DNA from 2 places in the Paenibacillus sp. FSL M8-0212 genome. Region 1 is predicted to be linked to the other one. Evidence: a T-box and tRNA genes for the amino acid it is inferred to sense, from the RefSeq annotation. Region 1 holds a T-box; the other holds one or more tRNA genes.

Region 1 (9,780 bases):
GAGACGGGTATTGCAATAACCATTAACCGTGTGGGTTCCATGGTTTGTCCATTCTTTAGTGCCGTTCCAGTAACCAATTATGATATTGCCAAAGAAAGCAATCTGGATCAATTCCGTCGTTATTTTGCGGCCATGATTGATCAAGGTGTGAGTGTTGCGCCTTCGCAATACGAAGGCATGTTTGTCTCTGGTGTGCACACGGAGCAGGATATTGACGATACGATCGAGGCGAATCGTAAAGCTCTTCAATCGCTATGACTATTAAAAGTTGGAAACGCCGCGGGGAATGGCTTGAGCTGATGCCAGGGAAAGCCGTAACAGGCAGTTCGGACAAACCGATGGCTGCAGAGCAATGGCTATTGTCTGAGCTTCAGTTTCCGGAGAAACTGCTCCGTCAGCTGAAAGCAAACCGTGGAATACAACTTGCAGGGGACCGGCTTCGGCTGGCCCTTTTTGCGTCCCAGCCAATCGATGTGGAGCCACGCTGGGCTGATGTGGATGTGTTGTATGAGGATGATTTCTGTCTGGTTATGCACAAACCGGCAGGCATGAAACTGCATCCGGATGGAAGCCGTGCTGATCAGGCCATCACGCTGGATCATGTGGTTGCCTCTTATTATGAAATGAACGGAATACAGGCGAGCGTACGCCATGTTCATCGACTGGATGAGGATACAACCGGACCTGTCCTGTATGCCAAAAATGCTTTTGCCCTCGCCAAACTGGATGAAGCGATGCGCCGCAAAGAAATTGGCCGCCATTATGTAGCTATTGCAGGTGGACAAATCCCCCTTGAACTCCGCAAAATTGATGCTCCAATTGGCAAGGACAGACATCACAAACAGCGCAGGCGTGTCTCCGAAGGTGGACAGGAAGCTGTTACTCATGTGGAGATCGCCGAAGTATGGGAACGAGCAACCCTTGTACGATTAAAGCTGGATACAGGACGAACACACCAAATTCGTGTACACCTAAGTTACGCGGGACACCCGCTTATTGGTGATGCGTTGTATGGAGGCAGAGCGGATGCCATTGGTCGGCAGGCGCTTCATGGAGAGGTGCTGAAGTTTAGCCACCCGTTAACCGGAGCGATGATTGAAGTGAATGATCCTTGGCCATCCGATTTCACACAATTGGCAGAGCGTGAGAGTTAATTTATTAATACACTATATAAGTTTGACTGACTAGTTACACGAGAAAGGAGAGGACAGAAATAACGTGAAGAAGCGGAGCGTTCGCCTAAAAGCTTTCTGAAAGAAAGCTGCTTCGGAAGCATAAGCTATCCCTAGATTTTCCCTTTGAAGAAGGGAATCAAAAAAATCTGGGGAAAACAGTGATCGGAAGGTTATTCTGTCATCGAAGTGGCTAGGTGCTACATTCTATATTTCGCTTTATATAACAAGGTTTTTCAAAAGGTGGCATGCTCATCTCATTCAAGGCATATAGATGGGGTAACGAAGGATTTGGACCATGGATCAGTCCCATGAGAAGGATCATGGTGAACATATGCCGAAAGGAGGACGCCACCTTTGTTGAATCAACCTTATGGTTTGCGGTTCGATATTTATGAGCGCGTTCATTTGTCTGAGGGAGTCCCTGCGATTGAGGAATTGGAGGAGATTGAACTATACCCGCGCATTCAAGTCATAGGGCAGGATGATCATGCCACATTAAGAGGACATCTTTTACTTACAGGTGCGTACAGAGGAGAAAATGAGGTTTCAGAGGAGCTCAAACATTTCATTCCCGTGGAGATCACAGTGCCGCTGAACCGGGTCAGATCGATTGAGGATATTTCCATCGAGATCGAAAATTTTGACGTGGATCTGTTATCCAATCGCAGTCTGAACATTACAGGCGTGTTGTCGTTGCGAGGCATCGAGGGCTTTCCTGTTGAAGAGCCACAAGTGTGGTCAGCAGATGAGTTTACAGTTGTTCATTCACCTGATGCTCAGCAATCCAACCGTTCCGATGAAGCAGCACAGACAGGCAGCGACCCCAACACATTTGCACAAGAGTACCTGCTCCAGCGGAGTGAGGAAGAGAGACTTGCGAATGCAGCAGAACTTGCATATGGTGCTCCGGAATTCGCTGACCTGTCCACAAGGGAAGAGACATTAAGGAATAGCGAAGAATGGCAGCAAGAATATGCGAATTCGTCATCGGCCGAGCCACTTCAATCTGAGGAGCAAAGCGCGGAGTACGCTAACGAAAACAGACAACCTGATGCAAACGAAGATCCCGCATCTCTGACAGCTAATGGAGATGAATTGGCATCTCATGAGCAATACAGCGAACCTTCTCCGATCTCGTCATTTATGGCTGAGACCGCAGATCGATTAGCTTCTTACCCTGAGTCGGAACCATTGCTGCCTCTGGAAGATGAGTCTTCGGGTTGGTCCGAGCCTTCCGTGGATGCATTGCCTGCGAACTCGAGAGGTGGAGATCAAGCAGTCTCAGAGCCTGTAGCTCAATCATCTAATGAGTTGGCAGCCCCAGATGTACCGGACGCACCAGAGGTATGGCACTTCGAATCAGCGAGATCTGTACCTCAGCAGGAGAACCAGGCAGTTGCCGATGTCCCGGTCGAATCACAGGCGGAGAACTGGCAAGGTGTATTTGCTTCGTCCGAACCAGACAATGCTGAGGAAGACCGACCGTCTTTTGAAGCGACTGGGGTAGACGAGTTCGTGCAGAACGAAGCATTTGTTCCTGAACCTGTGGCTGAGACGGAAGACAAGCCGGAGCTGAAGGTTGCTTTTGGCAGCAAAAAGGAATCCGCACCACGGCAAGAAGAGGGCGTAGGTATCTCTTCCTTGTTATCCTCGGGCAGAGCGGCACGCGATGCTGAAGTGGAGCGAGGCGATGAAGTTCCTGCGGGTGTGGTACAGGAAGAAACGTATCCAGCTGATGATGTGGAATGGAAGAACCTGTTCCTGGGAACGATCGTGGACCAGACCCCATTCCGCAAGGTGAAACTGTGCATCGTTCAGCGAGAAGATACACTGGATGCCATTGCAGATCGATATCAATTGAGCACGAGGGAACTTCAGTTGTATAACCGATTATCTGAGCAGGTTGTGGAAGAAGGTCAGATATTGTACATCCCTTAATCCGTAGTTAAAGCCTTCGTTACGACCCGTGATCCCCTTGAGGATTGCGGGTTTTTGCATGATTCGTCCTAAACCTGCATTCCAGCGCTCTTTATCCACTGTTGTCAGGTTGACTATCGCGCACGAGCAAGGTATGATGTGTGTAGGTTTTTTGAAGAACAACGTGGAACGGGAGTAGTAGACAGTATGACCTTTCAGAGAGTGGAATTGCAGCGCTGTGAGATTCCGCAGGAACCAACTGATCGAAGTCGCCCGGGAGTTGCCTGTTTGAATACAAGAGATGAATGAGATCTATCGTCATTTATTTCTGAGGTAGGATGGGCCGGTAGCAGCCGTTATCTGCTTGAAGTGTCACGTCATGTACAGAGGGTGAAGTCTATCTTGCTGTAGGCGTGAAACAAAGGTGGTACCGCGAAAGCTAACCTTTCGTCCTTTGATGGATGAAAGGTTTTTTTTGTTTTTTTTGGCGAAGATGATGAAGTAACGGAGGAATGACACATGTCTGAGGAAAAAAAATCAGCTGCAACAGAAATGCCAACCACTTACGATCCTAAGGCGGCAGAGGATAAATGGTACTCCACCTGGATGGAACGTGGATATTTCAAAGCCGGTCAACGTAAAGATGCCGAGCCGTATACGATTGTAATTCCACCCCCAAATGTGACCGGGATGCTGCACATAGGGCATGCGCTCGATTTTACACTGCAGGATATTCTGATCCGCACCAAACGGATGCAAGGTTATGACGCACTGTGGCTTCCGGGTTCCGACCATGCAGGTATTGCTACCCAAACCAAAGTGGAGCAGAAGCTGCGTGAAGAAGGTCTGACTCGTTATGATCTGGGACGCGAGAAGTTTCTGGAGAAAGTATGGGACTGGAAAGATCAATATGCCACTACCATTCGTCAGCAATGGGGCAAAATGGGATTGTCGCTTGATTACTCCCGTGAACGTTTTACGCTGGATGAAGGTCTGTCCCAAGCGGTTCGTAAAGTATTTGTTCAGCTATATGAAAAAGGCCTTATTTACCGAGGCAAACGCATCATTAACTGGGATCCGGTGAACCGGACAGCTCTGTCCGACATTGAGGTTGAATATAAAGAGGTACAGGGTCACTTGTACCATCTGCGTTACCCGCTCAAAGACGGAAGTGGCTACGTTACAGTGGCAACAACGCGTCCTGAAACGATGCTGGGTGATACAGCGGTTGCTGTTCATCCGAAGGATGAGCGTTATGCAGATATGATTGGTAAAGTACTTGTACTGCCTATCATTGGACGCGAAATTCCAATTATCGCTGATGATTATGTGGATAAAGAGTTCGGAAGTGGTGCTGTTAAAATCACGCCTGCGCATGATCCAAATGACTTTGAAGTAGGTCTTCGTCATGATCTGCCTCAAATTACGGTAATGGATGAGAGCGGCACAATGAATGCTGAGGCTGGCAAGTATCAGGGACTGGATCGCAGTGACTGCCGCAAGCAGATTGTTGCTGACTTGAAAGAGCAGGGCGTATTGATTAATATCGAGGATCACACGCATCAGGTTGGACACAGTGAGCGTACCGGAGCTGTTGTTGAGCCGTATCTGTCTACACAGTGGTTCGTTGAGATGAAGCCACTTGCAGAGAGAGCGATTAAGAAACAACAGAGCGGCGAAGGAGTTAATTTTGTTCCAGATCGTTTTGAGAAAACCTATCTGAACTGGATCGAAAACGTTCGTGACTGGTGTATTTCCCGTCAACTGTGGTGGGGACATCGTATTCCTGCCTGGTATGATGAAGAAACAGGTGAAATCATCGTATCTGCTGAAGATCCAACAACGCTGCCAGAGTATGCTGGACGCAAACTCAGACAGGACGAAGACGTACTCGATACTTGGTTTAGCTCCGGCTTATGGCCATTCTCCACACTAGGCTGGCCGGAAGATACGGAAGACCTGAAACGTTATTATCCGACAAGTGTACTTGTAACAGGGTATGACATCATATATTTCTGGGTTGCACGTATGATTTTCACTGCATTGGAATTCACCGATGAGATTCCGTTCAAGGATGTGCTGATGCATGGTCTTGTTCGTGATGCAGATGGACGCAAAATGTCCAAATCACTGGGCAACGGCGTAGATCCGCTGGATGTGATTGAGAAATATGGCGCAGATGCAATGCGTTATATGATCTCAACCAGCAGCACGCCAGGTCAGGATCTCCGTTTCCGTTGGGAACGGGTGGAACAGGCTCGTAATTTTGCCAACAAGATCTGGAATGCTTCGCGCTTTGCATTGATGAATCTGGAAGGATTCACCTATGAGGAACGTGACATCAGTGGAGAGCTTGGTACAGCGGATTATTGGATTTTGCACCGTCTGAACGAAACTTCCCGCGATATTACGCGTCTAATCGAAGCGTATGAATTTGGGGAAACGGGTCGTGTGTTGTATAACTTTATCTGGGATGACCTGTGTGACTGGTACATCGAGTTTGCTAAGCTGTCCTTCTATGGGGAAGATCCGGTTGCCAAGAAGAAAACACAATCCGTGCTTGCTTATGTGCTGGATCAGACCATGCGCCTGATTCATCCGTTTATGCCATACATCTCCGAAGAGATCTGGCAGCATCTGCCGCATGAAGGTGAGACCATTACGCTGGCATCATGGCCGGTATATGATCCTGCTCTTGAGAACCCAGAGGCTGTTGCCGAGATGAACCTGCTCATGGATACCATTCGTGCAGTTCGAAACATTCGTGCAGAAGTGAACGTGCCGATGAGCAAAAAGATTGAGTTGATGGTCAAAGCAAATAGTGCTGAGACGTCCAGCATCATTGAGCGCAACAGTCACTACATCAAACGTTTCTGTAATACGTCCGAGTTCGATAGTGGGCTGGATCTAAGCTCACCGGATAAGGCGATGACTGCGATCATTACGGGGGCAGAACTATACTTGCCGCTCGCAGGTCTTATTGATATCGAGCAGGAAGTGGCTCGTTTGGAGAAAGAGTTGCAGAATCTTGAGGGCGAAGTTCTCCGTGTAGAGAAAAAGCTGGCGAACGAAGGCTTTGTAGCCAAAGCTCCTGCCAAAGTTATTGAGGAAGAGCGCGCCAAGCAAGCAGATTATTCCGATAAACGGGATAAAGTGATTGCAAGAATCAAGGAACTTAAAGGTTAATATATTTGGGTCGGATGGAGAGCCATTATGCCATCCGGCCGCTTTTTTCACTCAAACTCGGGACCGAAGGTGAATCAGATGACGGAATTAGACGGGACAGATGCAGCAGCTCCTTTACTTACGTATAACGAGGCCGTGGACTGGATCAATGGCCTTATTCCTTTTGGCATCCGACCTGGATTGGAACGAATCGAGAGTCTGATGTCCATGTTAGGCAATCCACACCAACGTCTCAAATTTATTCATGTCGCGGGAACGAACGGCAAAGGTTCGACTTGCGCTTTTTTGACGTCAGTGCTTCTTCAGGCTGGATATGATGTGGGTACCTTTACGTCGCCGTATATCACCAAGTTTACAAACCGTTTTCAATACAACGGTGAGGATATTCCTGAAGAAATCCTGCTTAAACTCTCGAACCGATTACATCCACTGGTCATGGAAATGGCCTCCACTCCGCTTGGATCACCCACGATGTTTGAGGTGTCCACGGCTCTGGCGCTTCTGTACTATGCAGAGGAGTGTTACCCTGACGTTGTGGTATGGGAGACGGGGCTAGGGGGAAGGATGGACGTAACGAATATTGTCGCACCTGTTGTGTCCGTCATCACCAACATTGGTATGGATCACACGGATGTGCTTGGAGATACGATTGAGCAGATTGCTGGGGAAAAAGCAGGTATAATCAAGCCGGGAGTACCCGTTGTGACTTGCGCGACTCAACCCGAAGCTGTGAAGGTGATTCAGGAGAAAGCACAGCAGCTTCAATCAAGCGTGTATTTGGCTGGAGATCAATTCTCTTATCATAGACTGGACAGCAATGAGAACGGACAATCTTTTCATTTTACAGGCCCGTTTCGTGATCTGGACGTTCGCATACGCATGCAGGGCTCACATCAATGTGACAATGCAGCGGCCGCACTTATGGTGCTTGAATTGCTTAGACAATACATGGCATTTATGCTGGATGACAACGATATTGCACTTGGACTGGAGAATGCTTTCTGGGCAGGAAGATTCGAAAAAGTCGTCGATGAACCCCGAATTGTGCTCGATGGAGCACATAATCCGGAAGGGGCAGAATCACTGGCCAAGAGCATTACGGATGTCTATCCTCACAACAAGTTAATTTTGATGATGGGTATGTTGGCAAATAAGCATCACGAAGCGTATTTGCAGCATATACTGCCACTAGTGGATACGCTGATCCTGACCGAGCCAGATTTCCGACGCAAAATGGATGCAGCTGAATTGCTGCAGATTGTCGAACGGGTACGTCCCGCCATTGCGAAGCAGGAACTGGAAATCATCGTCGAGCCCGAATGGGCAAAGGCACTTGATCTATTGAAGTCACGGACGGAAGCGGAAGATCTGGGGGTGGTCTCCGGCACACTGTACCTGATTGCGGATGTGCGGGCAGCCCTTTTGCATCAAACCGATTCTGAAAAAGGTTGGTGAAAGTTTTGTTAAATACATCGGAACACGTTCATTTTATAGGGATTGGCGGATATGGCATGAGTGCCATCGCAAGAGTTATGTTGGAAATGGGATACACCGTTACCGGATCGGATGTCGCTTCACAGGAGTTGACCGAGAAGTTGGCAGCCAAGGGAGCGAAAATATATATCGGACACACGGCAGAGCACGTCACTGGAGCAGACTTGGTTGTTTACTCTACGGCAGCGCCTGCTGATAATGTGGAACGGGTAGCAGCTGCAGAGTTGAACATTCCGATTCTGCATCGTTCCCAGATGCTTGCACGTTTGTTGAACGAACGTAAAGGTGTGGCTGTGGCTGGAGCTCACGGTAAAACAACCACCTCATCCATGATTGCACTTGTTATGGATAAATGTGATACGGACCCGACATATATCATTGGCGGAGAAATCATGAATGTGGGCACCAACGCCAAGGCAGGCCAGGGCGACTGGGTAGTCGCTGAGGCAGACGAGAGCGATGGCTCATTTTTGCAGTACCATCCATGGCTCGGTATTGTGACCAATATTGAGGCAGATCATCTGGAGAATTACAACAGTGATTTTGAGGAGCTCAAAAAGGCTTATGTGCAGTTCCTGAGCCAGATTCGTCCGGAAGGAACAGCGATTGTGTGTTCTGACGACGAGAATGTTCAAGCGATTTTGCCTGAACTCAAGTCACGGATTACAACCTATGGTATTGATCGTGCTGCGGATTATACGGCAACGGATATTGTACTGGGTGATCGCCGGATTTCCTTTACGATGAATCATCAGGGTGCTGCTATGGGCACGGTTGAGTTATCAGTGCCGGGTAAGCATAACGTTTATAATGCGATGGCTACGGTGATTACCTGTCTGGAAGCAGGCATTCCATTTGAGAAGATTGTGGCAGCTATCATCCAGTTCCACGGAGCCAAACGCAGATTCCAGGTATTGGGCGAGGCGCGTGATATGCTAATCATTGATGATTATGCTCATCATCCGACTGAGATTGAAGCTACGATTAGTGCCGCCAAAGCAACAGGCAAACGCATTATTGCGGTATTCCAGCCACAGCGTTATACGCGGACGTTCTTCCTGCTGGATGCGTTCAGTCGTGCTTTCGCGGAAGCGGATGAGGTGCTTATTACGGATATCTATTCTCCTGCGGGCGAAAAGCAGATCGAAGGGGTAACCTCAGCCAAACTGGTTGAACTGATCGTTCAAAACAGTAATGCTTCTGCACGTTACCTTCCTACAAAAGAAGAAGTTGTCGCTGACCTGCAGCATCGTCTGCAGCCAGGAGATCTTGTGATTACGATGGGTGCAGGTGATATTTGGAAAGTCGGCGATACACTTGCCAAAGGTTTGAAATAGATCAATTGAGAAATCGCCTGTCTTCGATACGAAGCAGGCGTTTTTTGCGTTATATGGAATGTATTCTCCAGTCTCTGCATATAGCTGATATAAATGAGACAAAGGAGAGGGTACAGGTGAGCAATGCTAGAATGACGTTTCGCTTCGGGGATCATGAGTCGGACAAGCCTGAAAACAAGAGGATATCCGCGTCCAGTCCATTGGTGACGTTAAGTGAAGAATTACCGCATAATCAACCGCTAACGCCTAAGCAGATGGATACAACCCCATCATGGACGCCTGAGGATATCCCCGGAGACTGGGGAGAGACGGTGCTGACAAGCTCTACTGTACCTGAACCTGACGAGCGGGTGAGCCATGATTCGAACTTGAACTTGGATGAGGCCCATTATTTTGGGAACCGTTCCGGTTACGGTTATGTTAATCACACCGATAATCCGGAGGAAGAGCGTCGTGATCTGTCCAATACCCATGATGATCAAGGCCACGACTGGCTTGCACATTCGGAGAACTATTCGTACAAACGTAATCGCCCTCCAAGGGGATGGAAAATGATTGGTTCTGTTACCGGGGCACTTGTTACCGGAGCACTCTTTGGCATGGTTATTCTTTCATTTTTCAATAAAGAAGGAGCCGCGAAGCCAGGTGATCTTCTTCCCGTCAATCAGGCT
Region 2 (9,780 bases), 1.9 Mb from region 1:
TGCGGATCACCAATCGTACCATCCTGCACATGTGCACGTATCCGTCTGAAGTTGTGATCGAATCGGCGGTTAAAACCAATTTGCAGCTTCACACCAGCCTTCTGAACTGCTGCTACCGCCGCTTCGGTCTGTGCCAGATCCATGCTGACCGGCTTCTCGCAGAAGATATGTTTGCCCGCCTGAGCGGCCTGTTCGATCAGCGGCACATGTGTATCTGTTGAAGAACAGATCAGCACCGCGTCTATATTAGGCATCGAGATCAACTGGCTGCTATCCGTTGTTACCACAGGGATGCCACGGTCGGAGGCCCAAGCCTCCAATTCAGGACCTGCAAACAAGTCACTGATTCCCACAATCTCGGCATGCGGGTTGCGCAGGAGATTGTCTGCATGAATTTTGCCGATCCGTCCAGCACCAATGATGCCAATTCTCACTTTGTCCTTGCCCATTCCGTTATCCTCCCTATGTGCGTCCATATGGGCTAGGCGTTCCCTTAGCCCGAGTGATGCTCTGGTTGTTACCAGCGCGCCGTTACCATCTTCTTGCGAGTGTAGAATTCAACACCATCCGTACCATTGGCATGAAGATCACCATAGAAGGACTTCTTCCAGCCCGAAAACGGGAAAAATGCCATTGGCGCAGGTACGCCCAGGTTAATACCCAACATGCCCGCATCAATCGTTTCACGGAATTGACGCATACTCGCTCCGCTGCGGGTGAACAGACACGCACCGTTGGCAAAATCAGAACGGTTCGCCAGCTCAACGGCTTCCTCCAGCGTAGACACTCTTGCCACCGAGAGTACTGGAGCAAAGATCTCATCCTGCCAGATTTTCATATTGCTATCAACTTGGTCAAATACCGTTGGCCCTACAAAATAACCGGATTCACCTGTCGCCTGATCCTTACGTCCATCCCGAATCAATGCCGCGCCTTCCTGCTCTCCGGCTTCAATGTAACTGAGTGTACGCTCTTTATGTGGTCCACGGATGACAGGACCGAGGAACACGCCTTCATCCATGCCGTTACCAATGGTAATGCGGTCTGCCGCTTCCACCAGCTTTTGTACCAGTTCGTCAGCCACATCACCCACAGCCACAACAACCGCACATGCCATGCAACGCTCCCCTGCTGAACCAAAAGCTGCACTGGTAATCTCTTTCACGGTTAGATCGAGATCGGCGTCCGGCATAACGATGGAGTGGTTTTTGGCACCAGCCAGTGCCTGTACCCGTTTGCCATGCTTGGATGCAGTGGTGTAGACGTATTCAGCTACAGGTTGTGATCCGACAAAGGAGATCGCTTGAACATCCTCATGTTCCAGCAAACCGTTCACGACATCATGCGCACCGTGAACGATGTTGAGCACGCCGTCCGGAAGTCCCGCTTCCTTGAACAGCTCAGCCAGGCGGCCTGCCAGTAGCGGTGTGCGCTCGGACGGCTTCAGAACAAAGGTGTTACCGCACGCAATAGCCAGTGGGAACATCCAGCACGGTACCATCATCGGGAAATTGAATGGGGTAATTCCCCCAATAACACCGATCGGGTAGCGGTACATGCCCGACTCCAGTCCTGTCGCGATATCAGGCAGTTGTTTGCCCATCATCAGATTCGGGGCACCTGCCGCGAACTCGACGCATTCAATGCCACGTAATACCTCGCCATACGCTTCGGCATAACTTTTACCGTTCTCCAGCGTCACCAAGCGAGCGAGCTCTTCCCAATGCTCTACCAGCAGCTGCTGGTAGCGGAACAGAATACGTGCACGGCGTGGAACCGGTGTGCTGCTCCATGACTTGAACGCTTCTTGTGCTGTATGAACCGCCAGATCCACGTCCGCTTGTTCGGACAGTGGCACATGTGCAATAACCTCTTCTGTAGCCGGATTCACAACAGGCTCCGTACGAGTTGACACTGGGGTTACCCAGGTACCTCCGATCCAGTTTTGTACCATTGTCGCTGTTGCAGACGCTTCAGAAATCCCTTTTCCCATAGCCCTGTCTCCCTTCGCTTATGTGTGATCCCTTATGTTCAACATGTTCATTGTTATAGATCTGTATGAGTGCGTTATTCAAAGTATTGCAACGTGCTTCAAGACACGGTGATCTCGCCCCGATTGCAACGTTCGATGTAATCATTCACCTGTTCCACCGTTGGCATCGCATCCGAACAGCTGTGGCTTGAAATGACGATACTTGCTGCGCCACTGCCATACGCCATACTGCGCTCAATCGTCCAGCCCTGCATCAATCCATACAGGAAACCGGCTGCGTAGGAGTCGCCTGCACCGAAGGTTTTGACCACTTTTGCCGGGTAGCTGTCCGCACGATGGGAAAGCCCTTCACGCGTATAAGCAATGGACCCTTCCTTGCCGTGTTTGATTACTACAATATTCGCTGAGAAATCAAACCATTTCTGTGCAGTTACCTGATCGCTATGATCCGGATTGTGGTCGAATGTCTCCATCATGTCGAACTCTTCACGTGTACCCAGGATGATATCGCATTTCTCGGCTGCGAGGTTATAATAGACTGCTGTCTCTTCGTCCGATGTCCAAGTGTATGGGCGATAGTCCAGATCAAACACAATAACTGTGCCATGTTTTTTCGCATACGTTAGTGCCTGTAATACGGCTTCACGGGATGGGCTCTGCGCGAGGGCTGTGCCTGAGATTAGCAGCACTTTGGAGTCAGCAATCAACTGCTCTTGCACCTCTTGCGCCTGTAATAACAGATCAGCTACATTGTCCCGGTACATCAGGATACTGCAATCCGTTGGGCTTTTGATTTCGGTAAAAGCAAGCCCTGTCACCGCTCCAGTGTCATCTGTAACTACATTTGATGTGTCGATGCCGTTCTTCTCCAAATAACTCTGGATGAATCTGCCCATCTGGTCGCCCGCGATTTTGCCGATGAAAGCTGTCTCCATACCCAGTCTGGACATGCCAATCGTAATATTGGCCGGAGAGCCGCCAACATACTTCGTGAATGTCATCGTCTCTTCCATCGGGCGATTGATCTCATTGGCGTTCAAGTCGATGCACAAGCGGCCAATCGCGGTGAAATCCTTCTTCCTGGATACGGGAAAGGATACGTAAGTCATTGCATGTGAGCCCCTTTCTGTAGTGGGATTTTACATGTTGTATATGGATATCTAGACTAGTTACTCATTCCATTGTAAGGACTCGTAAACGTCTAGAGTAAGTCAGTTTTATTTTCCAATCGTAACGTTATACTCTTGCTGGTCTTCTTCCTTTTTCACTTCATAGGTGTGGCCTCTGACCGCTGCAATGCTGAACGAATCAGCTGTGTTGGTATAATGACTCCATATAGTTCAAAGATCGCTTCGCATACTCATACGGGTTATGAATCGCAGGGTCCTGCTCTCCTTCAAGCATCGCCCAGCCATCGTACCCTCGTGTGATCAGTTCTTGCAGAATTGGTGCAAAATCAATGCATCCATCTCCTGGTACGGTGAACACGCCTCTACGAATACAACCGACAAAATCAGACTGCTCCGCGCGTGCTTCATCCAGCACATGAGGGCGAATGTCTTTCAGATGGATATAGGCGATCCGATCATAATGTTTGCGCAACAGTTCAAGTGGATTGGCTCCGCCATAATAGGCATGACCAGTATCATAGAGCAGATACACGAGAGAAGGGTCTGTCAGCTCCATCAGTCGATCAATCTCATCCGGTTGTTCTACCACTGTGCCTCCATGATGATGGTACGTAAGCTTCAACCCATGTTCACGGGCAATGGCTCCTGCTTCATTCAATCCTTCAGCGAGGATATGCCATTCAGATTCGCTGAGTCTAAGCACTTCTTTTTCATTCGGAGTTCGTCTTGGATCAAAATGAAGTGACCCGCCTACCTCCGCCGTACTGATCACCTTACTGCCCATGGATTGCAGAAATTCCGCATGTCTGCGATAACTGTCCAGCTCCGACTGACGATACGCAGGATCGGAGAAAAGTACCGATTTCCACTGGGAGACCAGATTGATATTCCTTTTACTCAATTCCTCACGCAATATAGCAGGATCAGTTGGATATTTACGTCCCATCTCTGTACCTGTCAGCCCAAGACGCTGAATATCATCCAGAATCTGTGCACACGTTGTCGCATCACCATGCTCCTTCACATCTTCACCGACCCAATTGATCGGATGAATCCCAAGCTGGAATGGCAGCTTGCTCATTGCTCCACGTCTCCTTTGTCGTTCAACATTGTGGTTCACTATATTAAATCGGATTAAATAGGTCTTGCTTTAGCACGGTTGGCTTGCATGGTGTGATGGGCATGAACTACCTTTTCCTCGGCAGATACTTCTGGCACACCTACATTCCACCACGACTCGTATCCACCTGCGTTAGTTCCAGGCACGACCGGAATCTCAATCAATGTACTCACCGTTTCATTCTTCGCATCTCGGAGTGCCTGTTCCAGCTGTTCTGCCGTCTCCGCTCTATAAGATTTGGCTCCCATGCTTCGGGCGTGTGCAGCAAAGTCCATTGGCATGTAATCCCCGGTCAGTCGTCCACTCTCAGATTCCCGATAACGGAACTCATTGCCGAACCCGTCACTTCCATGTTCCCGCTGCAAATTATGAATACACTGGAATCCATTGTTGTTGAATAATAGAACGGTCATCTTCTTCTGTTCCTGCAAACTGGTCACAAACTCCGAATGCAGCATCAGATAACTGCCATCCCCCACCATGGCGTACACTTCACGATCCGGCTCAGCAAGTGCTGCTCCGAACGCTCCACTTACCTCGTACCCCATACAGGAGAATCCATACTCCATGTGATACGTCTTTGGTTCAGCCGCACGCCACAGACGATGCAGGTCTCCTGGCAGACTGCCTGCCGCACACACAATAACGGAGGAAGGATCAATCGTCCGATTAACTATGCCGACTGCTGTAGTCTGTGCCAGCCCTGCTTCATGTTGAGCTGCATACAGCCGATCTACTTCTGCATTCCACTCAGCGCGGAGATCAGCGATTTCAGATGCACCATATGCACTGCGGTATTGTCTTTGCTGCAATTCCTTCTGCAAAGCCTGCAATCCTTCGCGAGCATCTGCCAGAATGGCTTCCCCGCCTAACTTGGCGGCATCCATGCCGTTCAGGTTAATGTTGATGAATGAAGCTTCCGGATGTTGAAAAGCAGAGCGGGACGCCGTCGTAAAATCGGAGAAACGAGTACCGACGCCGATAACCACATCCGCTTCTCTCGCCAGCCTGTTGGCTGCTAGAGAACCTGTAACACCGATGGCCCCCACATTCAGTGGGTGGTCCCAAGAAACTGCGCTCTTGCCCGCCTGCGTCTCGGCGATGGGAATGCCAAATGCTTCGGCGAACTCCACGAGTTGAACGGACGCCTCAGAGTACAACACACCGCCGCCTGCAACGAGCATCGGCTTTCTGCCTCGGGCAATCTGCTCCGTTGCCCGCTCAATGGCTGCCTGTACCGGGGGGCGACGGTCCAGATAATGTACTTTGCGGGCAAAGAATGATTCTGGATAATCGTACGCCTCTGCCTGCACATCCTGCGGCAGTGCGAGCGTTACTGCTCCCGTCTCTGCTGGATCGGTTAGCACACGCATGGCCTGTGTAACAGCAATCATCAGCTGTTCGGGACGAACAATGCGATCCCAATACTTGCTGACGGCTTTGAATGGATCAGTGGCTGAGATTGTATAATCACTGCTCACTTCCAACTGCTGCAGTACCGGGTCCGGTTCCCGTGTAGCAAAGTTATCTCCAGGAAGCAATAAAACCGGAATCCGGTTCACCGTTGCGGTAGCTGCCGCCGTAATCATATTCAATGCACCCGGACCAATGGATGTTGTACATGCATAAATCTGTCTGCGGTTCTTCTGCTTGGCATAGGCGGCTGCCGTATGCACCATACCTTGTTCGTTCTTCCCTTGCATATACGTCAGGCTTCCCGGACTGCGCTCCAGCGCTTCTCCAATGCCTGTTACATTGCCATGTCCAAAAATACCGATGATTCCCTTCACAAACTTGGTTTCCACCCCGTCAACCGAGATATATTGCTGATCCAGGTATCGAAGCAGTGCCTGGGCCATCGTTAGTCGAATTGTATTCATGAATTGATCGCCTTCCTTTCCTTTACGGGTTAAGCGCTTAATCTACGTTAAGTTTAAGCGCCTTACCCCTAAAGGTTAAGCGCTTAATTGATATGGTATTACAGGTTAATGATTTACGCAAGCTATTTTTGTAAGCGTTTTTATAAAATGTGATGAAGAAGCTTATATCCAGGCCTTATAAGATGCGTTAGACCTGTTTCACTTGAACAGCGTCCACAATTATCAAGGACAAATTTAAAGGTGGGGAAATTTATGCATACGTGGGATACATTCTGATACATGATAAAGAGCCATATACTCTCTGAGAGCACCACGCACTAAATTGCCAATAAACCTGTGAACGCAAAAAAAGAAAGAGACGGTTAGTACCATCTCTTTCTTTTAAATATTTAAGCGGGTGATGGGAATCGAACCCACGCTATTAGCTTGGAAGGCTAAAGTTCTACCATTGAACTACACCCGCATAACAACAATCGGGATGACACGATTTGAACATGCGACCCCCTGGTCCCAAACCAGGTGCTCTACCAAGCTGAGCTACATCCCGTTATCTATACCGGCGAGAGGACTCGAACCTCCACGGTTTCCCACTCGATTTTGAGTCGAGCGCGTCTGCCATTCCGCCACGCCGGCAAAATATGAAGTTATAATGGCGCGCCCTGAGAGATTCGAACTCCCGGCCTTTTGATTCGTAGTCAAACGCTCTATCCAGCTGAGCTAAGGGCGCAAAATATTGGAGCGGAAGACGGGAATCGAACCCGCGACCCTCGCCTTGGCAAGGCGATGCTCTACCGCTGAGCCACTTCCGCAAATAAGGGATGCGCGTGGAGGGACTTGAACCCCCACGTCAAAGACGCTAGATCCTAAGTCTAGTGCGTCTGCCAATTCCGCCACACGCGCATATAATGGTGAGTCATGAAGGGCTCGAACCTTCGACACCCTGATTAAAAGTCAGGTGCTCTACCAACTGAGCTAATGACTCATAGAAAAACTGGTGGAGGATGATGGATTCGAACCACCGAACCCGTACGGGAGCAGATTTACAGTCTGATGCGTTTGGCCACTTCGCTAATCCTCCAGGATTACATGGTGCCGGCGAGAGGACTTGAACCCCCAACCTACTGATTACAAGTCAGTTGCTCTACCAGTTGAGCTACACCGGCGTATTAAAGGTGTTATATATGGTGGCTCGGGACGGAATCGAACCGCCGACACGAGGATTTTCAGTCCTCTGCTCTACCGACTGAGCTACCGAGCCTTACTAAATCAAAAAATGGCGGAACCGACGGGATTCGAACCCGCGATCTCCTGCGTGACAGGCAGGCATGTTAGGCCAACTACACCACGGTTCCAGATCACTTTCTCAAGGAAAGTATAATTGCGGGGGCAGGATTTGAACCTGCGGCCTTCGGGTTATGAGCCCGACGAGCTACCGGGCTGCTCCACCCCGCGTCGTTATAAAGTTATATGGTGGAGGCTGAGGGGATCGAACCCCCGACCCTCTGCTTGTAAGGCAGATGCTCTCCCAGCTGAGCTAAGCCTCCATATTATGACCCGTAGGGGGTACTCTCACTTCGTTCGAGACTGCGAAGCTGTTGCTAACGAAGTACATCCTCCGACGAACCTTTGGGATTCTCATCCCTTTTTGAAGCAATAGGTATTGCTATGACCCGTAGGGGATTCGAACCCCTGTTACCTCCGTGAAAGGGAGGTGTCTTAACCCCTTGACCAACGGGCCTTACTGGCTCCCCGAACAGGGCTCGAACCTGTGACAACTCGATTAACAGTCGAGTGCTCTACCAACTGAGCTATCAGGGAATGGTGGAGCCAAGCGGGATCGAACCGCTGACCTCCTGCTTGCAAGGCAGGCGCTCTCCCAGCTGAGCTATGGCCCCATACTCTGGTGTATTTCTTGTTGTGGTCTTGCTATGGGCCCTGGTGGACTCGAACCACCGGCCTCACCCTTATCAGAGGTGCGCTCTAACCAACTGAGCTAAGGGCCCTTATCAATTTTCGAAAAAAAATACCCCAATGGGGTTTCGCTTGGCGGCGTCCTACTCTCCCAGGACCCTGCGGTCCAAGTACCATCGGCGCTAGAGGGCTTAACGGTCGTGTTCGGGATGGGTACGTGTGGAACCCCTCCGCCATCGCCACCAAACGCGTAGCTTACATTTCAGAGTGTTGTTCTCTGAAAACTAGATTCGAAACGAAACATGCGAATTACAACTTGCTAATTGGATAAGCCCTCGACCGATTAGTACTGGTCAGCTCCATGCATTGCTGCACTTCCACCCCCAGCCTATCTACCTCGTCGTCTTCAAGGGGTCTTACATACTGGGAAATCTCATCTTGAGGGGGGCTTCACGCTTAGATGCTTTCAGCGTTTATCCCGTCCGTACATAGCTACCCAGCGGTGCTCCTGGCGGAACAACTGGTACACCAGCGGTACGTCCATCCCGGTCCTCTCGTACTAAGGACAGCTCCTCTCAAATTTCCTACGCCCACGACAGATAGGGACCGAACTGTCTCACGACGTTCTGAACCCAGCTCGCGTACCGCTTTAATGGGCGAACAGCCCAACCCTTGGGACCTACTTCAGCCCCAGGATGCGATGAGCCGACATCGAGGTGCCAAACCTCCCCGTCGATGTGGACTCTTGGGGGAGATAAGCCTGTTATCCCCAGGGTAGCTTTTATCCGTTGAGCGATGGCCCTTCCATGCGGTACCACCGGATCACTAAGCCCGACTTTCGTCCCTGCTCGACTTGTAGGTCTCGCAGTCAAGCTCCCTTATGCCTTTGCACTCTTCGAATGATTTCCAACCATTCTGAGGGAACCTTTGGGCGCCTCCGTTACTCTTTAGGAGGCGACCGCCCCAGTCAAACTGCCCACCTGACACTGTCCCCGCACCGGATTACGGTACCAGGTTAGAACCTAGATACGATCAGGGTGGTATCCCAACGTTGCCTCCACGCAAGCTGGCGCTCACGTTTCAAAGGCTCCCACCTATCCTGTACAGATCGTACCCAAATTCAATATCAAGCTGCAGTAAAGCTCCATGGGGTCTTTCCGTCTTGTCGCGGGTAACCTGCATCTTCACAGGTATTAAAATTTCACCGGATCTCTCGTTGAGACAGCGCCCAAGTCGTTACGCCATTCGTGCGGGTCAGAATTTACCTGACAAGGAATTTCGCTACCTTAGGACCGTTATAGTTACGGCCGCCGTTTACTGGGGCTTCGGTTCACAGCTTCGGATTGCTCCTAACCACTCCCCTTAACCTTCCAGCACCGGGCAGGCGTCAGCCCGTATACTTCGCCTTACGGCTTCGCACAGACCTGTGTTTTTGCTAAACAGTCGCTTGGGCCTTTTCACTGCGGCCCCCTCGTGCTATTCACACTACCGGGGCACCCCTTCTCCCGAAGTTACGGGGTCATTTTGCCGAGTTCCTTAACGAGAGTTCTTCCGCGCGCCTTAGAATACTCTTCTCGCCTACCTGTGTCGGTTTGCGGTACGGGCACCATCACCTGGCTAGAGGCTTTTCTTGGCAGTGTGAGATCATGACCTTCGCTACTATAATTTTCGCTCCCCATCACAGCTCAGCCTTACAATGTGCGGATTTGCCTACACATCAGCCTTACTGCTTAGACGGACATCCAT

The links. The T-box of region 1 lies ahead of MKX68_RS17745 (valine--tRNA ligase). A T-box ahead of a tRNA ligase gene usually reads a tRNA of that ligase, here a tRNA-Val.
Region 2: it has a tRNA-Val gene. The T-box ahead of MKX68_RS17745 (valine--tRNA ligase) is inferred to sense a tRNA for this amino acid. The anticodon was not compared.

Annotation. Positions count from the first base shown of each region.
Region 1 covers NZ_JBBORP010000001.1:4,020,275-4,030,054, forward strand. Annotated here, with positions in the region: gene hemL (glutamate-1-semialdehyde 2,1-aminomutase) at 1-258, shown strand, start outside; gene MKX68_RS17735 (RluA family pseudouridine synthase) at 255-1,154, shown strand; gene MKX68_RS17740 (LysM peptidoglycan-binding domain-containing protein) at 1,530-3,113, shown strand; T-box leader at 3,269-3,550, shown strand; gene MKX68_RS17745 (valine--tRNA ligase) at 3,612-6,278, shown strand; gene MKX68_RS17750 (bifunctional folylpolyglutamate synthase/dihydrofolate synthase) at 6,357-7,733, shown strand; gene murC (UDP-N-acetylmuramate--L-alanine ligase) at 7,790-9,109, shown strand; gene MKX68_RS17760 (SPOR domain-containing protein) at 9,226-9,780, shown strand, end outside.
Region 2 covers NZ_JBBORP010000001.1:2,150,481-2,160,260, forward strand. Annotated here, with positions in the region: gene iolG (inositol 2-dehydrogenase) at 1-449, opposite strand, end outside; gene MKX68_RS09565 (CoA-acylating methylmalonate-semialdehyde dehydrogenase) at 518-1,993, opposite strand; gene iolC (5-dehydro-2-deoxygluconokinase) at 2,092-3,102, opposite strand; gene iolE (myo-inosose-2 dehydratase) at 3,302-4,204, opposite strand; gene iolD (3D-(3,5/4)-trihydroxycyclohexane-1,2-dione acylhydrolase (decyclizing)) at 4,258-6,123, opposite strand; tRNA gene MKX68_RS09585 (tRNA-Gly) at 6,516-6,586, opposite strand; tRNA gene MKX68_RS09590 (tRNA-Pro) at 6,597-6,670, opposite strand; tRNA gene MKX68_RS09595 (tRNA-Leu) at 6,678-6,756, opposite strand; tRNA gene MKX68_RS09600 (tRNA-Arg) at 6,774-6,850, opposite strand; tRNA gene MKX68_RS09605 (tRNA-Gly) at 6,858-6,932, opposite strand; tRNA gene MKX68_RS09610 (tRNA-Leu) at 6,943-7,023, opposite strand; tRNA gene MKX68_RS09615 (tRNA-Lys) at 7,030-7,105, opposite strand; tRNA gene MKX68_RS09620 (tRNA-Tyr) at 7,116-7,201, opposite strand; tRNA gene MKX68_RS09625 (tRNA-Thr) at 7,211-7,286, opposite strand; tRNA gene MKX68_RS09630 (tRNA-Phe) at 7,306-7,381, opposite strand; tRNA gene MKX68_RS09635 (tRNA-Asp) at 7,398-7,475, opposite strand; tRNA gene MKX68_RS09640 (tRNA-Met) at 7,502-7,575, opposite strand; tRNA gene MKX68_RS09645 (tRNA-Val) at 7,592-7,667, opposite strand; tRNA gene MKX68_RS09650 (tRNA-Glu) at 7,790-7,861, opposite strand; tRNA gene MKX68_RS09655 (tRNA-Asn) at 7,866-7,941, opposite strand; tRNA gene MKX68_RS09660 (tRNA-Ala) at 7,943-8,018, opposite strand; tRNA gene MKX68_RS09665 (tRNA-Ile) at 8,053-8,126, opposite strand; rRNA gene rrf (5S ribosomal RNA) at 8,165-8,281, opposite strand; rRNA gene MKX68_RS09675 (23S ribosomal RNA) at 8,358-9,780, opposite strand, start outside.